Regions from separate parts of the Streptomyces sp. NPDC055239 genome, predicted to be linked through region 1. Evidence: riboswitches for the same ligand, from Rfam matches in the RefSeq annotation. Region 1 holds a riboswitch; the other holds the start of a gene.
The links. Region 1 has a riboswitch for S-adenosylmethionine ahead of thrC (threonine synthase). Riboswitches for the same ligand answer to the same signal wherever they lie in the genome.

Region 2: another riboswitch for S-adenosylmethionine. It lies ahead of ACWFRJ_RS23425 (glutathione S-transferase family protein); the one in region 1 lies ahead of thrC (threonine synthase).

What each region holds. Positions count from the first base shown of each region.
Region 1 is NZ_JBSGRD010000022.1:48,982-52,148, reverse strand. Features, by position in the region: gene ACWFRJ_RS41965 (MoaD/ThiS family protein) at 1-43, opposite strand, end outside; gene thrC (threonine synthase) at 145-1,452, opposite strand; SAM riboswitch class I at 1,470-1,604, opposite strand; gene ACWFRJ_RS41955 (glucosyl-3-phosphoglycerate synthase) at 1,772-2,716, shown strand; gene ACWFRJ_RS41950 (DUF7927 domain-containing protein) at 2,848-3,167, shown strand, end outside.
Region 2 is NZ_JBSGRD010000007.1:199,594-202,760, reverse strand. Features, by position in the region: gene ACWFRJ_RS23435 (LLM class flavin-dependent oxidoreductase) at 1-799, opposite strand, end outside; gene ACWFRJ_RS23430 (putative leader peptide) at 910-999, opposite strand; SAM riboswitch class IV at 1,119-1,232, opposite strand; SAM riboswitch class IV at 1,413-1,557, shown strand; gene ACWFRJ_RS23425 (glutathione S-transferase family protein) at 1,884-2,693, shown strand; gene ACWFRJ_RS23420 (DinB family protein) at 2,717-3,167, shown strand, end outside.

The sequences.
Region 1 (3,167 bases):
TGTAGGTGCGAAGAATGGTGGGGATACGGACGTTCACGCTCATGGATTCACCTCGGGGTATGCGGGCCCCTTCAGGGGCGCGGGGAACTGCGCGACCAGCCACGACGGTCCGCAGTCGGAAAGAAGGCTCAAGACCTACGGCGGTTAACCGGCGAGACCCGCGGCGCGGAACGCGTCGAGGCTGGGCTTGATCGTCGCGGTCGCCTGAGAGGTCTCGGCAACCGCGTCCAGGGTCTTGAGCCCGTCACCCGTGTTCAGGACCACCGTGGTCAGGGAGGGGTCGAGGAGACCGGCCTCGATCAGCTTCTTCGTGACGCCGACCGTCACACCGCCCGCGGTCTCCGCGAAGATGCCCTCGGTCCGCGCGAGCAGCTTGATCGCGTCCACGACCTGCTCGTCGTTCACGTCCTCCACCGCACCGCCCGTGCGACGCGCGATGTCCAGGACGTACGGCCCGTCGGCGGGGTTGCCGATGGCGAGGGACTTGGCGATGGTGTTCGGCTTCTGCGGGCGTACGACGTCGTGCCCGGCCTTGAAGGCGGTCGACACCGGCGAACAGCCCTCGGCCTGCGCACCGAAGATCTTGTACGGCTTGTCCTCGACGAGGCCCAGCTTGATGAGCTCCTTGAGGCCCTTGTCGATCTTCGTGAGCTGCGAGCCCGAGGCGATCGGGATGACCAGCTGGTCGGGCAGCTGCCAGCCGAGCTGCTCACAGATCTCGTACGCGAGGGTCTTGGAACCCTCGCCGTAGTACGGCCGCAGGTTCACGTTCACGAAGCCCCAGCCCTCGCCCAGCGGGTCGCCGATGAGCTCGGAGCAGAAGCGGTTCACGTCGTCGTAGTTGCCCTCGATACCGACGAGCTCGCCGCCGTAGACCGCGGCCATGACGACCTTGCCCTGCTCCAGGTCGTGCGGGATGAACACGCACGAGCGGAAACCGGCACGGGCCGCCGCTGCGCCCACGGCACCGGCGAGGTTGCCGGTGGAGGAGCAGGAGAGGGTGGTGAAACCGAAGGCGCGCGCCGCCTCGATGGCCTGCGCTACGACACGGTCCTTGAAGGAGTGCGTCGGGTTCCCGGAGTCGTCCTTGACGAACAGCTTGCCCTGCTCGACGCCCAGCTCACGGGCGAGGTTGTCGGCCTTGACGAGCTGGGTCCAGCCGGGGTTGATGTTCGGCTTCTCGGCGACGTCCGCGGGGACGGGCAGCAGGGGTGCGTAGCGCCAGATGTTGGCGGGGCCGGACTCGATCTGCTTCCGGAGCGCCTCGGGGTCGCCGGTCGGCAGGTCGTACGCCACTTCGAGCGGGCCGAAACAGGCCTGGCAGGCGAAGATCGGGCCGAGGGCGTACAGCTCGCCGCACTCGCGGCAGGAAAGGCCCGATGCGGGGCCGAGGTCCACAGAACCCGTGGTCGAGGGGGTGGTGTCGTTCGTTGCAACAGTCTGCGCAGCCATGGAGGCGAGGCCCTTTCTCCTCATCTTCCCCGCGACGAATCTCGTCGCGAGACGGAATTGGCACCTTCCCCGCCGAGACCTCGCATGCGCGGTCGGCGGGATGGTTGCCGGGGCTTCAACGGGCCGTATCCCTCTGCCCCTCTGGATGAGCGGTATGGCGCCGGGCTTCAGGGGCCCGGGGCGTTTGTTACGCGTCGACCCCCGACATGCGATGGTCATCCGCGTTGTTCAAGACTGTAACCGACGGCCTGGACCCTTGAGATAGTCGTCCGAACCGCGAGATGGGTCACATGTAGGCCACACACAGGAGGAGCCACCCGTGCTGGAAGAGGCCGAGCGCTGGCTGACCAGGCGTTCCTGGTCCGTTGCCGACCGTCCGCTCAGCGCGCTCGTCGCCGCCAAACGGGCGTCGGGAGCCTCGGTGAGCGTCGTCCTGCCCGCGCTCGACGAGGAGGAGACGGTCGGCGAGATCGTCGCCGAGATCCGCCGCGAGCTCATCGAGAAAACTGCCCTCGTCGACGAGCTCGTGGTGATCGACTCGGGCTCGCGGGACCGCACGGCCGAGGTCGCGCGCGATGCGGGTGCGCGGGTGGTGCACCGGGACGAGATCCTGCCGCGCATCCCGGCCGTGCCCGGCAAGGGCGAGGTCCTGTGGCGCTCACTCCTGGTGACCGGCGGTGACATCGTCGCGTTCGTCGACGCGGACCTGAAGGAGTTCTCGGCGGACTTCGTCACCGGGATCGTGGGCCCGCTCCTGACCGAGCCCGACGTGCACTTCGTGAAGGCGATGTACGACCGCCCGCTTGCCGGGACGGCGGGTCAGGGCGGCCGGGTCACCGAGCTGATGGCGCGCCCGCTTCTCAACATGCACTGGCCCCAACTGGCAGGATTCGTCCAGCCGTTGGGCGGCGAGTACGCGGCACGCAGGTCCCTCCTCGAGCGGCTGCCGTTCCCGGTCGGCTACGGGGTGGAGCTCGGCCTGCTCGTCGACGCGCTGCACACCGTGGGCCTCGACGCGCTCGCGCAGGTCGACGTCGGCGTGCGCAAGCACCGGCACCAGGACGGGCAGGCGCTCGGCAGGATGGCCGCCGCGATCTACCGGACGGCGCAGGTCAGGCTCGCGCTCGGTCACCACGTACGCCCCGAGCTCACCCAGTTCGAACGGGGCGAGCACGGGTTCGAACCGCGGACCCATTCGGTGGACACGGAGGAGCGTCCGCCGATGTCCGGGATCGCGGAGTACACGGCACGCCGCGTGGCGTAACCACCCAAGACCGGGCATTTTGTCTACATTCCCCACTTATGTGGGTCTTTATGCGGGTCAGACAGCTGCGGCTCAGACAGCTGCGGGTCAGACAGGTAATGGGAAGCGCGCGACGCGTCGGTGGCGTGGCCATGGCCACGGCCGGTCTCGCGGCAGGGGCACTGAGCGCCGCAGCCGTGGCACCGGCCGCCGCGGATGTGATCGAGCCCTTCGCCAAGCGCTACGACGAATCGCTCTACGGCGACTTCAAGACCATCGGCAACACGGTCATGGGCTGCCCGACGACGCCCGCGGACATGGCGGCGCGCTGCGCCACCGCCGCGGACGGCGAGGGCCGCGACAACAACAACACCTTCGTCATGCGGCGGATCAACACCGCGGGCATGGACCCCGACCACGGATCGAGCACCGGCCGGGTCGCGATCCCGCCCGGCGCGAAGGTCGCGTACGC
Region 2 (3,167 bases), on a different contig from region 1:
GCCGGAACGGGGCCTCGGTCGGAGTTTCGTGGGCGAGCGCGCTGACGACGGGAAGGCCCTGCGGCGGCCGTGGCGTGATCGAGGGGCCCTTGACGCTGAAGTGCTTGCCCTCGAAGTCGATGTAGTGCAGCTTGCCGCGGTCGACGAAGCGGCCGGTGGCGACGTCCCGGATCTCCGCGTCGTCCTCCCAGCTGTCCCAGAGCCGACGCACGGCTTCGACGTAGTCGGCCACCTCGTCGAAGAGGTCGAGGGTCAACTCCCGTACGTCCGGCCTGCCGAGGTCCTCGACGGCCTCGAGGGCGGGAAGCGTGCGGCGCCCGAAGTGCGCGGCCTCGTTACGGCGTGCCGACACCTGCACCCGTACGCCCGCGCGTCCCGCGCTGACGTAGTCGAGCGTGGCGATCGCCTTGGATATGTGGAAGGGCTCCGTGTGCGTGGCCACCACCGACGGCACAAGGCCGATGTGGCTGGTCAGCGGGGCGACACGGGCCGCGATGAGGACGGCGTCGAGCCGCCCGCGCACCTGGTCCGTGCGTCCGTCGGGCTCGGTGAAGTGCGAGGACTGGAGCCCTAGCCCGTCCTCGATCGTCACGAAGTCGAGCAGGCCGCGTTCGGCCTCGGTGACCAGATCGGCCCAGTACCGGGCGGTGAGCAACTCCCCCGGGCGGGCCACTGGTTCGCGCCAAGCGGCCGGGTGCCAGCCCGCGCCGTCGAGCGCGACGGCGAGGTGCAGCGCGGCGGAGGAGTCAGCAGAAGCAGAGTCAGCAGAAGAAGCGGAGGAATGAGATGAATGGGGCAATGAAGATGATGACGACACGAAAGGTGTGCCTTCCTGATCGACCGTACGACCGTGCGACCGTGCGAAACACCGGTCCCTCAACTCCGAGGGTGCGGCGGCGGAATGACGGGTCAGGAACGACAGAGCGCGCCGGCGACACGCTGCAGATCGATGTGCGGCCGGGAGTACAGATGTACCTGGCGGCTCGGGGCGATCACCATGACGCGCGGGGCGGGCGCGGGCGGCGCGGGCGACAGATGCGACAGGTGCGGTACAGCTGACACAGGTGTCACGTCCGTCACCTCCGCCCCTCCGACTCGGCGGGCCTGGGGCCTCGCCGGTCTCGCGCTTGCGGAACCCTGGACGGGCACCGCCTGGTCCTCACCTGGAGCACCCCGCCGCGTGGGAGGGTTGCCGGTCAGCAAGCCAGGGCTTGACGCTGACACTCGTAACCTGCTCGGGACGTTACGTGAGGTCGTAGCGGTGCGCAATGCCCGTGGATCATGGGCGTTCCCACATCGCCGTACGCGCCTCGTCGCCCGTCTCCGTCAAGTCAACCACCGGACCACTCCTTCTGTTCCTGGTGCGGGCCTTCTTGACGGAGCCGGGCACCCGGACCCAGACTTCCGGGGACGGTCACGATTGTCAGCGCCCGCCCGGCAGGGTTCCTGCCCGAGCGGGTCATCGGCCCCGGCCCGCTGACGGGCAACCCTTCCTCCGCGACGGGGTGCCCCGGGTGACGACCGGGTCCCGCCGTGGCGGCGGGGCAAGCGCGGCCCCGGGTACAACGGGCCTCGACGGCAGGGCTGGTGGACATGTCCAGGGCGGTCGGTGAGAGGAACAGCATCCAGCGGCCTCTCCTGTCCGCGCCCCGGCCCCGCCCCCGCGTTCTGACCAGACGTCTGCACATCGACCTGCTGCGCGTGTGCAGCGCCTCGGTGCCAGCTGTCTGACGTCCGCGCAGCGTCCACACACCAGCGACGCCTCCGGACAAGAAGCCTCATCGCTGCGGCCCGCTGTGGCCACGGATCCCCCTCTCCCCCGCTGTGCCACCGGCGCCGCGCGTGCCGCCGCCGGTCGGCGCCCCTCCCCTGTCTGGAGAGCCATGCCCGAGATCACGTCGCACCGTTCCCGCCCTGTTTCCCGCCCTGCCTCCCACCTGACTTCCGCCGCGGATTCATGCCCTCCGTACGACTCCGGCCCACTCGGCGCCTGTCCCGCGCCGATCCGCAGCCGCATCGGCGACGACGTGGCCGGCGGCTTCTACCCGGCACCCCACCGCTACCACCTGTATCTCTCGGCGGAATGTCCGGACTCCTTGCGCGTCTCGATCACCCTCGACCTGCTCGGGCTCAGGGAATCGGTCGCCACCACCCTCCTGGCACCGCACACCACCGAGGCGCTCGACTCCCTGCACCGCTCTTACGAGGCCACCGAGCACCACTTCGACGGGCCGCTGACCGTTCCGGCCCTGTGCGACCGATGGAGCGGGCACGTCGTCAGCAACCACACCCCCGACATCCTGCGCGACCTGGCCTGCCGCCTTGCCGCACACGGCAGTGGCCCGCTGCCCGTCCTGCGCCGACCGGCCCTGGCAGCACGGATCGACACCTGGCACGAGCTACTCGCCGAACCGCTCGCCCCCGCGACACTGGACAGGCTCGACTGCCGGCTGGCCTCCCGCTCCTACCTCGTGGGCGACGAACTCACAGCGGCGGACGTGGACTTGTGGGCGAGGCTCGTCCACCTCACCCCGGACGCGGCCGAGGACACCAACACCTACCCCCACCTGCGCGCCTACGTACGCCGCCTGCACGACCATCCGGCCTTCTACGCCAACCACCCCCGGCTTGGAGAGCCGGACCGGTGGTCGGACGCATCCGCCTGCGACCCACAATCCCTTTCCCAAGCCTAGGGCCCCTGTGCCAGGGTCAGCCCGTGAACGATTCCCGACGCGAACTGCTGCGCCGACAGTTCGACCTGACGTGGTCCCTCTTCGAGTACCACCTGGAGCGCCTGGAGCCCGAGGACTTCCTGTGGGAGCCCGCGCCGCTCTGCTGGACGGTGCGGCCCGACGGCGACGGAGGGTGGGTGGCGGACTTCGCGGAGACCGAGCCGGATCCCGTCCCGGTTCCCACGATCGGCTGGATCAGCTGGCACATCGGCTGGTGGTGGAGCGTCACGATCGACCACGCGCGGGGGCAGGTGCCGCGGGAGCGGACCGAGATCACGTGGCCGGGCAGCGGCGAGGCAGCCGTCGACTGGCTTCGCGGCCTGCGTACGGACTGGCTGTCGGTGCTCGACCGGCTCGACGACACGGACCTGGACGACACCGCCCCGTTCCCCTGGCAGAACGACCCCGAACACACCGTCGCCCACATGCTCGCCT